Regions from separate parts of the Enterobacter cancerogenus genome, predicted to be linked through region 2. Evidence: predicted binding sites of a transcription regulator. Region 2 holds the regulator's gene; each other region holds the start of a gene.

Region 1 (3,459 bases), 410 kb from region 2:
GCCGTGATAAAAATCACCGAGCAGTTGGCGCGGGTCAGCATGGGGTTGCCGATAAGCGTGATGCCCTTGCCGTCCGGCAGGTAGTTATCCAGCAGCATCAGCTGCGGACGCTTGCTCTCCAGCTGTACCTGCGCGTCCGCCAGCGACGAGGCAATGCCTACCAGCCTCAGGCGAGGATGCTTAGCGATAAGCTCCGCGTGCAGTTGCGCCAGTTCGTTCTCGTCTTCAACGATCAGTACGTCGATAAGTTCATGTTGCATAGTCAGTATCTTCCAGTTCCTGCGCGGGTCGCCGGGCGGTTCCTGTGGCGGGAATAAACAGCGAAAATATTGCGCCGCGCGGCGAATTATCAGCAACTTCAATGGTGCCGCCAGCCTGAGTGACATAGCTTTCGATCAGGTACAGGCCAATACCATGATCCCCACGCGTTTTGGTGGTAATGCCGCGCTCAAATATCTGGTCGCGGATCTCCGGTTTGATGCCAACCCCCTGGTCGGCCACTTCAATAATCAGCTCGCGCTCGTTTAGCGTAATCAGCACTTCAACCGGCTCATGCGGCAGCGGGGCGCGCTGCGTCGCCTCAATGGCGTTATCCAGCAGATTGCCGATGATTGATATCAGCTCCTCCTCAAGCAGCGGCAGGAATGGTTTATCGATCCGACAGGCCGGGTCGAACGACAGCGCTACGCCCTTTTCGCGCGCCCGCGCGGCTTTGCCTAACAGCAGGCCGCACAGCGTCGGCGAGCTAAAGCGTGAGGAGATAAAGTCCAGCAGCTCCTGGGCGTGTTCCGATTGCGCCTGGATGTAGTCAATCGCCTCGCCGTAGCGGCCCATGTGCAGCAGGCCGGAAAGCGTCGTCATGCGGTTCAACTGCTCATGACGCATGATGCGCAGGTTATCGACATAGCGCTTCACCTGGCTGAGCTGGGCGCTAAGCGAGTCGATTTCATTGCGATCGCGAAAGGTTATCACCCAACCCTGGAGTGAGTCTTCCAGCATAATGCGCACCCGGCTGGCGATCACCGTGAGATCGTTAAAGCGGCAAATCTCATCATGGGTATCTTTCGCCAGCATCGTCTGCGCCGCGAAAAACGGGACGGGGTCGATCACCTGGTTGATCGGTTTCCCCCGCAGCGCGCGGGCGGGCTGGCTCAGCCCCAGCAGTTTTCGCGCGGCCTGGTTGATCACCTCAATGCGCAGGTTGCTGTCGATGGCAATCACCCCTTCGTAAATGGACTCCATCATCGCTTTTTGCTGGCGCACCAGCAGGCCGATTTCGCGCGGCTCCAGAGAGAAAATCTGCTTTTTAATGCTGCGGGTAAAGAACCACGAGAAGATAAACAGGGCAATCAGCAGCAGCACGGCAGCGATCAGAATGTTAATCACTTTGTTGACGGTGATGGTATCGAGATAGCTGGTGAGATAGCCCACCGACACAATCCCCACCACGCGGCCCGCGTCGTTAAAAATGGGCGCTTTACTGCGCAGCGAAATCCCGAGACCGCCCTTGCGAATGGTGGTGGTGCTTTTGCCGCGCAGCACCTCTTCGTTGTCGCCGCCGACCAGCGTTTTGCCGACCCGGTCCGCAAATACCGAGTGGAAAAGATGCAGCCCTTTATCGTCACCGATGACAATAAAACTGGCGTCGCTGTGCGCGGCTATTTTTTTCATGAACTCTTGAATGCCGCGGATATCTTTCTCTGCGACCTCCTGACGTAAGCTCGGAATAAGCGCGATCTCTTCCGCCTGTATTCTGGCGCGCATACTCATTTCCTGATAAAGCTGCCTGCCCACGTCCACATAATAATATCCCCCCAGCAGGGCAAATAGCACCGAGAAAAAGGCGACCAGGGAAATAAACAGCTTTATCTGGAAGGAGACTTTCATCATTATCACGCAGCGCATCAATGGAAAAAAGGAATATAACATCTTTTCCCCTGCTGGCGCGGGGTTTGCCTGAAACTTGTGATCCTTTGCACAGCGCTGGTGGTCCGGTAAATCCGATAATTAAGGTTTATCTTAATGGTGCGATATTGCGTGTCGCTTACAGGTTTAATCGGCAATAAAAACCATAAAAACCACGCCAATAAATAAGGTGTGAATCACATTAAATAATAGAAACCATAAAAACCATAGCGGCCATAAAAACTTCGCTTTTAATATGCCATTCCTCACATAAAGTAAGCCTTTGTGACTCTAAGCTCAACGGACAAAATAACGAAGGGGCTTATTATGAGCACAACTGACAATTCATTCTCTGTTACCCACGACCCGATTGATATTCAACGGCCTTCGCTCAAAGAGCGCTGGTGGCATATTATGGATACCTGGAAAGTCGGGATTATTCCGCTGCCGCTGTTTGTGCTGGCGGGCGTGCTGATCGCCATTGACTGCCTGGGCGGCAAGCTGCCGAGCGATATCGTGGTGATGGTCGCCACGCTGGCATTCTTCGGCTTTGCCTGCGGCGAGTTTGGCAAACGTCTGCCGATTGTCGGCAAACTGGGCGCGGCGGCGATATGCGCCACTTTTATCCCGTCAGCGCTGGTCTACTACGGTCTGCTGCCGGACGTGGTGGTTGAATCCACCACCAAATTCTACAAATCCACCAACATTCTCTACCTCTACATCTGCTGCATCATTGTCGGCAGCATCATGAGCATGAACCGCACGGTGCTGATTCAGGGCTTTCTGCGCATCTTCTTCCCGATGCTGTGCGGGGAAATCGTCGGCATGATTGTCGGGATGGGCGTCGGTCTGGCGCTGGGCCTGGAGCCGTTCCAGATCTTCTTCTTTATCATTCTGCCGATCATGGCGGGCGGCGTGGGGGAAGGGGCGATCCCGCTCTCCATTGGCTATGCCACCCTGCTGCATATGGATCAGGGCGTGGCGCTTGGTCGCGTGCTGCCGATGGTGATGCTCGGCGGCCTGACCGCCATCATCATCTCCGGCTGCCTGAACCAGCTCGGGAAACGCTACCCGCACCTGACCGGTGAAGGCCAGCTGATGCCAAACCGCGCCAACGCCGATACTACCGTTTCGCAGCCTGCGTTCTCCGGTAAAGCGGATGTCACCACCATAGCCTCCGGCGCGCTGCTGGCGGTGCTGCTCTATATGCTCGGTATGCTCGGCCACAAGCTGATTGGCCTGCCTGCGCCGGTTGGCATGTTGTTTATGGCGGTGCTGGTGAAGCTCTGCAATGGCGCGTCGCCGCGCATTCTTGAAGGCTCGCAGGTGGTCTACAAATTCTTCCAGACGTCAGTAACGTATCCCATCCTCTTTGCCGTCGGCGTGGCGATCACCCCGTGGCACGAACTGGTTGCGGCATTCACCCTCAGCAACCTGCTGGTGATCGTCAGCACCGTCTCCGCGCTGGTGGCGACCGGGTTCTTCGTCGGCAAAAAGATTGGTATGCATCCGATTGATGTCGCCATCGTCTCCTGCTGTCAGAGCGGGCAGGGC
Region 2 (3,459 bases):
AAGCGCGTGGGGTAGCGGTGATAAAGAATGTCGTCCGCCAGCACCCGCAGGCGCGCGGACACCGTCTGAGCGTTCCAGCGGATCACCGCTTCGGCATGGCTACGCTCGACCAGCTTTTGCACCTCTTGCGGGTGATGCAGGCTGACCGAGATGTGCTCCTGCAGATCCAGCCCCACCTGGAAGATGCGCAGCAGCCGCTTGTAATCATGGTTTTTATTGGCGGCAAGCATATGCAGCTGCTGGTAACACTGGCCAATCAGATCCACCACCTTTTGCTGTCGCGTCAGCAGCGGCGGCAGTGATTTTTCCGGATCGGTGTGCTGGGTCAGCAGGGTGTATTTGGCCTCGCAGTACTCCGCCAACTGCACGTAGAGCAGGCTCAGGGATTCGCGCAGCGGCTGTTCCCGCCACAGCCAGAACCAAAACCAGTTGAATACGCCGTACCACAGCGTGCCGAGGGCGTAGATTAGCAGCGGCTCCCACACCGGCATATTGCCCGCCAGGCTCAGCGTAAAGATGGCGGCAATCAGTGAGGCGGGCAGCAGTCGGGCGTGCAGCGAGCTGATTTCAGCAGTCACGCCGAGCGTCATTGCCAGCACGGTCAGAATGAGCGGCAGCGGAATATCCCGGGCCAGCAGAAGCTGCACCGCGAGGCTACAGCCTGCAAACAGGCAGCCGCCAACGATCAGGCGTTTGAAAAAGCGCTTATGCGGCGTGTCGAGGCCCGCAATGTTGCAGCAGGCAGGCACAAGGGAAAACAGCAGACCCTGCTGGAGATGACCGAGGATCAGGCCCACGGCCACAGGAAGGCACAACACCAGCGTTTGCCGCAGTGCGTAGTTAACTTCCGGGTGATAGATCAGCCTGCGCCACATGGGGAGTAGAGACAAAAACGGCGTGTCACCTTGCGGTGGCACGCCGTTTGACCGTAATTAACGGGTTCCGTAGACCACGATGGTTTTACCGTGGGCAGAGATCAGGTTCTGGTCTTCCAGCATTTTCAGGATACGGCCCACTGTTTCACGGGAGCAACCAACGATCTGACCAATTTCCTGGCGGGTAATTTTAATTTGCATGCCGTCAGGGTGGGTCATCGCGTCCGGCTGTTTAGCCAGGTTCAGCAGGGTCTGCGCGATACGGCCGGTAACGTCGAGGAAGGCAAGGTTGCCCACTTTCTCAGACGTCACCTGCAGACGGCGAGCCATCTGGGAAGAGAGACGCATCAGGATGTCAGGGTTTACCTGAATCAGCTGACGGAACTTCTTGTAAGAAATTTCAGCCACTTCACATGCGGTTTTCGCACGAACCCAGGCGCTACGTTCCTGGCCCTCTTCAAACAGGCCCAGTTCACCGATGAAATCGCCCTGGTTCAGATAAGAAAGGATCATCTCTTTCCCTTCTTCATCTTTGATCAGCACTGCCACCGAGCCTTTGACGATGTAATACAACGTTTCCGCTTTTTCACCCTGGTGAATCAGCGTGCTCTTCGATGGGTACTTATGAATGTGGCAATGAGACAAGAACCATTCGAGAGTCGGGTCTGTTTGCGGTTTGCCAAGCACCATGCGCTGTTATCCTCTGTTATAAGCTGTCACCAGAGCCATAAATCGCATCCTGACTCTGGGGTTGCAATCGAATTCTTACCCATACCCTGGGAAGTCGGCTGTCGTAACGTTTCGCAGCCAGTAAAGTTTGATGTCCTCTGCATACATGTGTAACGTCAATGTATTACTGTAGCATCCTGAGTGTTTTAGCATAGCTTTTGACGCGTGTCTCCTGGTGTCTCGCTTCAGCATGATGCAGGTCGCCTTCCGTTGCGTGAAATGTAACGCGCGCGTACTCTGTCACCAAAAATGCAACGTTGGAGTTAATGAATATGCAAGCGCGTGTAAAGTGGGTAGAAGGGCTGACGTTCCTGGGCGAGTCTGCATCAGGCCACCAAATTTTGATGGACGGTAACTCCGGCGATAAAGCCCCAAGCCCTATGGAAATGGTGCTGATGGCGGCGGGGGGATGCAGCGCTATCGACGTGGTGTCGATCCTGCAAAAAGGCCGTCACGACGTGACCGATTGCGAAGTGAAGCTCACGTCTGAACGCCGCGAAGAGGCGCCACGCCTGTTCACGCATATCAATCTGCACTTTATTGTCACGGGTAAAGACCTGAAAGACGCGGCGGTGTCGCGCGCGGTTGACCTGTCTGCGGAGAAGTACTGCTCTGTGGCGTTAATGCTTGAGAAAGCGGTGAATATTACCCATTCGTATGAAGTGATTGAGGCCTAATCTTTTGGCGGGTGGCGCTTCGCTGACCCGCCCTACAAAAGCACGATCGTAGGCCCGGAGCGCAGCGCCACCGGGCAAAACAACTCACGCGATCTGCTTGCCTTCCATCAACCGCTGCACCAGCGGCGTCATGATTAACTCCATCGCCAGCCCCATTTTTCCGCCCGGCACCACCAACGTATTGATATGTGAAATAAACGACCCCTGCAGCATCGCCAGCAGCCACGGGTAGTCAATCCCGTCCAGATTGCGGAAATGGATGACCACAAAGCTCTCGTCCAGCGACGGAATGGTTTTGGCGGCGAACGGGTTGGAGGTGTCTACCGTCGGCACGCGCTGGAAGTTGATATGGGTGCGGGAGAACTGCGGCGTCAGGAAGTTAATGTAATCTTCCATCGAGCGCACCACCGAGTCCATCACCGCCTCGCGCGAATGACCACGTTCGCTGATGTCGCGCGTCAGCTTCTGGATCCACTCCAGGTTAACAATCGGCACCACGCCCACCAGCAGGTCAACATGGCGCGCCACGTCGTGCTGTGGCGTGACCACGCCGCCATGCAGCCCTTCATAAAACAACACGTCGGTGGGTTCCGGCAGCGGCTGCCAGGGCGTAAAGGTGCCCGGCACCTGGTTCCAGGGTACGGCTTCGTCATAGGTATGAAGATATTTACGGGATTGCCCTTTACCGCTCAAGCCATATTCCGCAAAGGTCTGCTCCAGCAGGCCGAAGTCATTCGCCTCCGGGCCGAAGTAGCTAATGTGTTTCCCCAAATCGCGCGCCTTGCGGATGGCCATGTCCATTTCCGGACGCGTATAGCGGTGAAAGCTGTCGCCCTCTACCTCAGCTGCCCGGAGATTGAGCTGGGCGAAAATCTTGCGAAAGGCGAGGCTGGTGGTGGTGGTTCCCGCACCGCTCGAACCCGTGACGGCAATAACCGGATGTCTGGCAGACATAGCAACTCCCTGACTGAAAAGGTTTAGCGGTCAGCCGTGAAACGCGTTGCGGGGCATGATATTGACCGTCTCATGCAGTTCGGACCACACCAGCACCACGTCGCCGCTTTTCAGCTGGCGTTTCACATCGCTGACCTTTTGTTCAAGCGAACGTTCATGTTCACCATAATCGGTGCCTTCCCGCAATACAAAGCTTTCAATCAGATTATCGAGCGTTTCGGGAG
Region 3 (3,459 bases), 960 kb from region 2:
AGTTAGGGATGATGCGGTGGTCAACGTCCTGTGTGAAGGCACCTGCTGCCACCGAAGAGGCCCAGGCGTTAAAGAAGAAACCTAATCCAAAGGAGAAGTGAGAAGCCGGATCCCCTTCACAGGAGTTCAGTTCCCCCAACGTACGAAACGCGCCCATACCCTGAGTGGTAGGCGCATGAAACATGCGTGCAGCCCCGGCGCCAACACCGACGCCAACCAGGCCGCCAATGATGAGCGATTTTATTAAAATAATTAAGAACATCAGTCTGCCCTTTTATCAATAATCAGCGTTGCGTGACGAAATCCACCTGGTCAAGATTGATGGCGGTCACGTTGACGGTCACATCCAGCTCCACGCTGTAGGTGCGTCTTTCCCGGCGCAGAAAGAAGAACAGAAAGGCTTCTTTACGCACCGCTTCTTGCGCCTGAACGACCTGCACATCCTGTGGCTCAATACGCAGTAAGATATGCGGTGAGGCTTTCATCACCGCGGCCTGAACCTGGTTGAGCGCATCGGCAAAGGCGCGCGCCTTAGCGTCGCCTTTGCCCTTCACTCTCACCGTTGTCGTGAACTGTTCTTTCATGCTTACGCGCCGTGCTTCTTCTGCCACGCCTGGACCAGACGCTCGCCCAGCTCTTCTTTATCCATAAAGCCAAAGCCCAGCACGTTGCAGCCTTCGTTGATGGCGGTCACGCCCTCGTCCACGGAACGCATGCCGTATTTCGCTTTGTAGCCATATTTGGTTTGTGCGGTGATAGCCCCCGCGCCGCCGCTGCCGCAGAAGGAGATGCCGAAGGTCGCGTTTTCCGCCTTCATCACGTCACCCAGCTTCATGTCCGCTGCCATGCCTGGCACAACAACCGCGCGGCCACCCGCTTTTTCCACACCCGCAGCCACTTTCTGTCCTTTGCCCAGGCGGTCGCCAATCACAACGGTAATTTGTTCCATGGTATTTCTCCTTAAAGGTTGTCTTTCGCGACTTCAAAGTGAACGGAGAGCAGCCAGGCTTCTTCATCTGGAAGATTGCCAAACTGCGCTACCACTTCACGGGCAAGCCGCATTGAATCGGGTGAAATTTCGTCGAACAGCTCCGCTTCAACCTCCGGCAGCGGCTCGCCGGTCACGGACCGGTGCGCCATCGCGCGGACGTGGGAGGTCAGCATCTGCTCCTGTACTGCATTCGGGATGATGTCGTGCCGGGCCAGCAGGGCGTAGACCTGCTGCAGCATGGTGTTGGCGAGCTGCTCTGTTTGCACCGCCTGTTCCCCAACGTCGTTCATTACCGCTCCGTTAATCACTGGTCTTACCCCGTTAATGGCTCTGGAACCAAACTAACGCCGGGGAGGAATTGTTTGTAGCGAGTTGTTTTCCACTTCGAAGTGGAAAGGCGAGCAGCGGCAGTGATCTGTGCCACATAAATGCGGTGAATCTGGATAAACCGCTGTATTTACGTGATGAATGTCACGTATTCAGGCGGTCAAATGCGGGCAGAGGAAACGAAAACGTTCAGGGGCGGTGAGGCAAAAATGTGATGGTGATAGGGTTTACTTATCACCGCGCATAAAAACGGGGGCCATTGGCCCCCGCTGCTTGTCTTTCGGATGCGCGATCGGTTAACGGTATTTCTTGTGGTACGTGTTGCGTGTCGCCACAAACCCATCGGCTGCCGCTTTGGCTTCCTTCACTTTGCCTTCGTTCGCCAGCTTCAGCGCGCCGTCAATCTGGCCCACCAGCACGTCAAACCCGTGGCGGAAGTCCTTCATTTCGGGGCTGTCAGGGGCTTTATTTTCCAGCTTCGGCGGCGTGGCTTTTTGGGCATCCAGCGCCGCTTCACGCATGTTGGTCAGTGCGTCTTTCATCTCAGACGCATTGTCCGTTTTCTGCACAACCTTCAGGTTTTGGCTGAGGATGTCCATGTTGTCTTCAAGATCGGCGGCAAACGCAGAAGAACCAAGAACCAGCGTTGACGCGGCGACGATTGCTAACAGGTGTTTACGCATTGCTCACTTCCTTTTTTATTATTTACTCAGGCGACATCTATTGGCCCGCAATCTTCATCTCGGGCAGAAGCACTGAACCACACTGAATATTGCTACGTGTTTCAATATCGTTACCGACCGTAACGATGTTGCGCCACATCTCCTTCAGGTTGCCGGCGATGGTAATTTCGCTCACCGGATACTGAATTTCGCCGTTTTCGACCCAGAAGCCCGCCGCACCGCGCGAATAGTCGCCGGTAATGCCGCTGACGCCCTGGCCCATCAGCTCGGTGACCACCAGACCGGTGCCCATCTCTTTCAGCATCTGTTCAAAGTTCAGGCCCTGTCCGGCGATGCGCCAGTTATGGATGCCGCCCGCGTGACCGGTGCTTTTCAGCCCCAGCTTGCGCGCGGAGTAGTTGGTGAGCAACCACTGGGTCAGAACACCGTCTTTAATAATGTCGCGACGCTCGGTGCGCACGCCTTCGCTGTCGAACGGCGTAGAGGCCAGCCCTTTCAGCAGGTGCGGATGCTCTTCAATGGTCAGCCACTCCGGCAGGATCTGCTTGCCCAGCGAGTCGAGCAGGAAGGTGGATTTACGGTAAACCGAGCCGCCGGCAATCGCGCCCACCAGATGACCAAACAGGCCGGTCGCCACTTCATTGGCAAAAATGACCGGGGCTTTCATGGTGGAGAGCTTACGAGGAGACAGGCGCGACAATGTGCGCTGGGCGCACTCGGCCCCTACCCACTCAGGCGACTGCAAATCGCCCAGTGCGCGGCCAATGGTGTAGGCGTAATCCCGCTCCATATCGCCGTTTTCTTCGGCTATCACGCAGCTGGAGAGCGAGTGACGGGTCGAGCAGTAGCCCTGCAACATGCCGTGGCTGTTGCCAAAAACTTTAATACCGTAGTGGCTGTTAAAGCTGCCGCCTTCGGTATTGGTAATGCGCTTATCGGCCTGCAGGGAGGCCTGCTCGGCGCGCGCGGCCATCTCGATCGCCTCATCAGGGGTGACGTCGGCCGGGTGGAAAAGATCGAGGTCCGGGGCGTCGAACGCCAGCAGCTCTTTATCTGCCACGCCCGCGTAAGGATCCGGCGAGGTGTAGCGCGCGATATCCAGCGCCGCCTGCACCGTACGGGCGATGGCATCCGGGCTGAGATCGGTGGATGACGCGCTGCCTTTGCGATTCTGGTGATAGACCGTGATCCCCAGTGCGCCGTCGCTGTTGAATTCTACATTCTCCACTTCGCCATAGCGGGTGCTCACGCTGATGCCGGTGGTTTTGCTGACCGCCACTTCGGCGCCATCTGATTTACCTGAAGCGAGCGTCAACGCGGTGGAGACGGCTTCTTCCAGAATCTTACGCTGCGCTTCAACTTGTGAGGTTACTTTCATCGCAAATGCCATACTGTAAGAGAGAGTTAACTGAAGTCTAACAGAGAACCGTTTTTCAGTGCGCGTCTTAACTGGTAACA
Region 4 (3,459 bases), 2.4 Mb from region 2:
CGCCGGACCGGGGTTCCAGCCCACCACGTTGCTGTGGTGATGGTGTACAACGTTGATAGCGCGATTCAGGGCGCTGTCGTGAATCACGCTACAGGCTTCCGGATGCAGGTACACGCGGTCGGTGCGGTCCGGGAAGGTCTGTACGCCGTCGTCCAGTTTGCCCTCTTTGGCGTTATCGACTTTGTCGATAAAGGTATCGCCGAGTCCACTCACCTTGACCGCGCTGATGTCACCCACGTTGAAATAGGTGTGCAGGGCACTGGTGGTTTCGTACTCGCCGTGAGCTTCCAGCTCGATTTCGCAGGTTTTACCCAGTTTGAAACGCGCGTACAGCGTGAAGTCATGCGGCCACAGAGCGCGAGTTTCATCATTCGCCTGAAGCTCAAAGGTGAGCACCGCGCCATTGTCATCATCATTGTGGGCTTTCAGCGTCCACTGCTGGTTGCGGGCAAACCCGTGCGCCGGCAGACCCTGCTGCGCGGCCGGGCCAAACCACGGCCAGCAAACAGGTACGCCGCCGCGAATGGCTGCGCCTTTTTTAAAAGAGGTCGCTTCGCTCAGCCACAGCGCTTCGTCTTCACCCTCGGGTTTCCACGAGAGAAGATGCGCACCGTTCAGAGCGATTGAAGCCTTGACGCGCGGGTGGTCTACGACGATCACGTCAGCACCGTCAATCTGACGGCGGGAAAGCACAGGGGTAAGTTGTTCGACTACCGGAAGTGCAAATATTTTATTAATCATTCAGCAATCCTCTGTCTTTAAACAATAAAAAAAGGCGACCGAAGTCGCCTTTTTGGATCAGGTTCTCATCTCAACTTATTTGGAGATGTGAGCGATCAGGTCCAGTACTTTGTTAGAGTAGCCGGTTTCGTTGTCGTACCAGGAAACCAGTTTAACGAAGTTGTCGTTCAGCGCGATACCTGCTTTAGCATCGAATACTGAAGTGCAGACTTCGCCGTTGAAATCGGTAGAAACAACGTCGTCTTCGGTGTAGCCCAGAACGCCTTTCATTGCGCCTTCGGAAGCAGCTTTGATTGCTTTCTTAATTTCTTCATAAGAAGCAGCTTTTTCCAGACGAACGGTCAGGTCAACAACGGATACGTTAGGAGTTGGAACGCGGAACGCCATACCCGTCAGTTTGCCATTCAGTTCTGGCAGCACTTTACCTACAGCTTTAGCAGCACCGGTAGAAGATGGGATGATGTTCTGAGCCGCGCCACGGCCGCCGCGCCAGTCTTTGTGAGACGGGCCATCAACGGTTTTCTGGGTTGCGGTCGTTGCGTGAACGGTGGTCATCAGGCCTTCAACGATACCGAAGTTGTCGTTGATAACTTTAGCCAGTGGTGCCAGGCAGTTGGTGGTGCAGGATGCGTTGGAAACGATGTCCTGGCCAGCGTAAGTTTCGAAGTTTGCACCGCGAACGAACATTGGGGTGTTGTCTTTGGAAGGACCAGTCAGAACAACTTTCTTCGCACCCGCAGTGATGTGTTTACGTGCAGTTTCGTCGGTCAGGAAGATACCGGTTGCTTCTGCAACAACGTCAACACCGATTTCGTTCCATTTCAGGTTAGCTGGGTCTTTCTCAGCAGTCACGCGGATGGTTTTGCCGTTAACAACCAGGTGGCCGTCTTTCACTTCAACGGTGCCGTTGAAACGACCGTGAGTTGAGTCGTACTTCAGCATGTACGCCATGTATTCAGCGTCCAGGAGATCGTTGATACCAACGATTTCGATGTCAGAACGTTCCTGAGCAGCACGGAAAACAATACGGCCGATACGGCCAAAACCGTTGATACCTACTTTGATAGTCATATATTCCACCAGCTATTTGTTAGTGAATAAAAGGTTGCCTGTAAAATTACAAAAACCTTACGCAGCGTCAAGCGGAATCGTGTCAATCATTGCGACAAATCAATCCTATGACCAACGTTTGTGCGACTGACTCGCCTCACTTTCCCTTTGAGCTAGCAACCACATGGGGGCTGCGCCCGGAATTTTAAAGGCCTCTCAGGAATAAAGTGTGAAATAGATCACAATTGCCTGTCCGCCTTTTCGCGACTAATAAGTTTAGAACAAAAGTCTACGCGCAGGTGTTAATGTTTTGTTAGAATCGGGGTTAAAAGATGTCTGTTTCTACAGCGAGATGTGAGCATATGTCGAACCAACGTAACCCCGAAGATCTGAAAAAAGACCTGACCGAGATGCAGTTTTACGTGACGCAGAATCACGGGACTGAACCCCCATTCACCGGGCGTTTGCTGCACAACAAGCGCGACGGCGTCTACCACTGTCTGGTGTGCGATGCCCCCCTGTTCAATTCACAAACAAAATATGATTCCGGCTGCGGCTGGCCGAGTTTTTATGAGCCAGTAAGCGATGACGCCATTCGTTATCTGACCGACTCGTCGCACGGCATGGTACGCACCGAGATCCGCTGCGGTAACTGTGATGCGCACCTCGGACATGTCTTCCCGGATGGCCCACAACCTACGGGCGAGCGTTTTTGCGTTAACTCTGCGTCCATGAGCTTCACGGATGACGAAAACGGCGACCAGACCAAAGGTTGAAGAAACGATTCAGCAAATTATTCCTTTGAACGGGAGACATCGTGAATATTGATGACATGATCGGCGGAATGACGCAGGAAATTTATCAGCGTCTGGTCACGGCGGTCGAGCTGGGAAAATGGCCGGATGGCGTGGCCCTGACGCCAGAGCAAAAAGAGAACAGCCTTCAACTGGTGATGTTGTGGCAGGCGCGCCATAACACCGACGCGCAGCACATGACGATCGACACCCAGGGGCAGATGGTGATGAAGAGCAAGCGGGAACTGAAGGAAGATTTCGGCATTGCGCCGAAGCCGATTGCCACCTTCAAATAGTGCTCTCTGAGCATGCCGGGTAACGTTGACGCCACCCGGCTGCTTCACTTAGTGCTTAATCCCCAGCGATGTCGCCAGCTGCTTCGCAAGCTGGTTGTTATCGTCCGCGCCATACTCCCAGAACATCGCCCCGGCCAGACCTTTCTCCTTGATGTAGTCCGCTTTGAGCGCCACTGAGCGTGGGTTCTCATAAGAGAGGGCAAACAGCGCCTTACCGTTGGCAGACGTCACGGAGAGCCACGGCACTTTCGCCTGATCGTCCCAGTGCTCCGTAAAGCGTTTCTGCGGATCGTTCAGCAGCTTTTTCACGATGTCGTTGTACTTCACATAGGTGTCTTTGGTCAGGTCATAACCGAGAGATTTGAACAAACCGATCTCCTGTGGCCCGAAATAGGGCTGTGTCACCGGATTTTTCTGCGCATCCGGTTTGCTCCAGTCGATGCCCGGCTCCACGGAGCGTTTTGGAACGCGGCCATAAAAACCGATCCCGAGATTCATCTGCTGGGGTTTCACGCCGGCAGCCAGGTAGTTGTTGACCACAAAATCGACGCTGTATTTATCGGCCGCGGCGACCGTTG

Evidence for each region. Region 2 encodes CRP, which controls carbon source genes, mostly activating them, when cyclic AMP is high. Its sites were predicted from a motif close to ATGTGANNNNNNTCACAT; they were not measured.
Region 1: the regulator CRP is predicted to act here: its motif matches at 2,091-2,108, upstream of I6L58_RS16640 (2-hydroxycarboxylate transporter family protein).
Region 3: the regulator CRP is predicted to act here: its motif matches at 1,400-1,417, upstream of I6L58_RS10080 (glycine dehydrogenase).
Region 4: the regulator CRP is predicted to act here: its motif matches at 2,019-2,036, upstream of msrB (peptide-methionine (R)-S-oxide reductase MsrB).

The regions. Positions count from the first base shown of each region.
Region 1 is NZ_CP077290.1:3,522,382-3,525,840, forward strand. It holds gene I6L58_RS16630 (response regulator) at 1-260, opposite strand, end outside; gene I6L58_RS16635 (ATP-binding protein) at 250-1,887, opposite strand; gene I6L58_RS16640 (2-hydroxycarboxylate transporter family protein) at 2,233-3,459, shown strand, end outside.
Region 2 is NZ_CP077290.1:3,114,321-3,117,779, forward strand. It holds gene I6L58_RS14610 (YccS/YhfK family putative transporter) at 1-875, opposite strand, end outside; gene crp (cAMP-activated global transcriptional regulator CRP) at 933-1,565, opposite strand; gene I6L58_RS14620 (OsmC family protein) at 1,877-2,281, shown strand; gene I6L58_RS14625 (phosphoribulokinase) at 2,366-3,235, opposite strand; gene I6L58_RS14630 (YheU family protein) at 3,266-3,459, opposite strand, start outside.
Region 3 is NZ_CP077290.1:2,151,283-2,154,741, forward strand. It holds gene I6L58_RS10065 (DUF4311 domain-containing protein) at 1-262, opposite strand, end outside; gene I6L58_RS10070 (DUF4312 family protein) at 285-584, opposite strand; gene I6L58_RS10075 (SFCGS family glycine-rich protein) at 587-949, opposite strand; gene I6L58_RS10080 (glycine dehydrogenase) at 961-1,299, opposite strand; gene cybC (cytochrome b562) at 1,615-2,001, opposite strand; gene pmbA (metalloprotease PmbA) at 2,039-3,391, opposite strand.
Region 4 is NZ_CP077290.1:752,864-756,322, reverse strand. It holds gene I6L58_RS03550 (D-hexose-6-phosphate mutarotase) at 1-741, opposite strand, end outside; gene gapA (glyceraldehyde-3-phosphate dehydrogenase) at 817-1,812, opposite strand; gene msrB (peptide-methionine (R)-S-oxide reductase MsrB) at 2,154-2,567, shown strand; gene I6L58_RS03535 (YeaC family protein) at 2,609-2,881, shown strand; gene I6L58_RS03530 (glycoside hydrolase family 18 protein) at 2,930-3,459, opposite strand, start outside.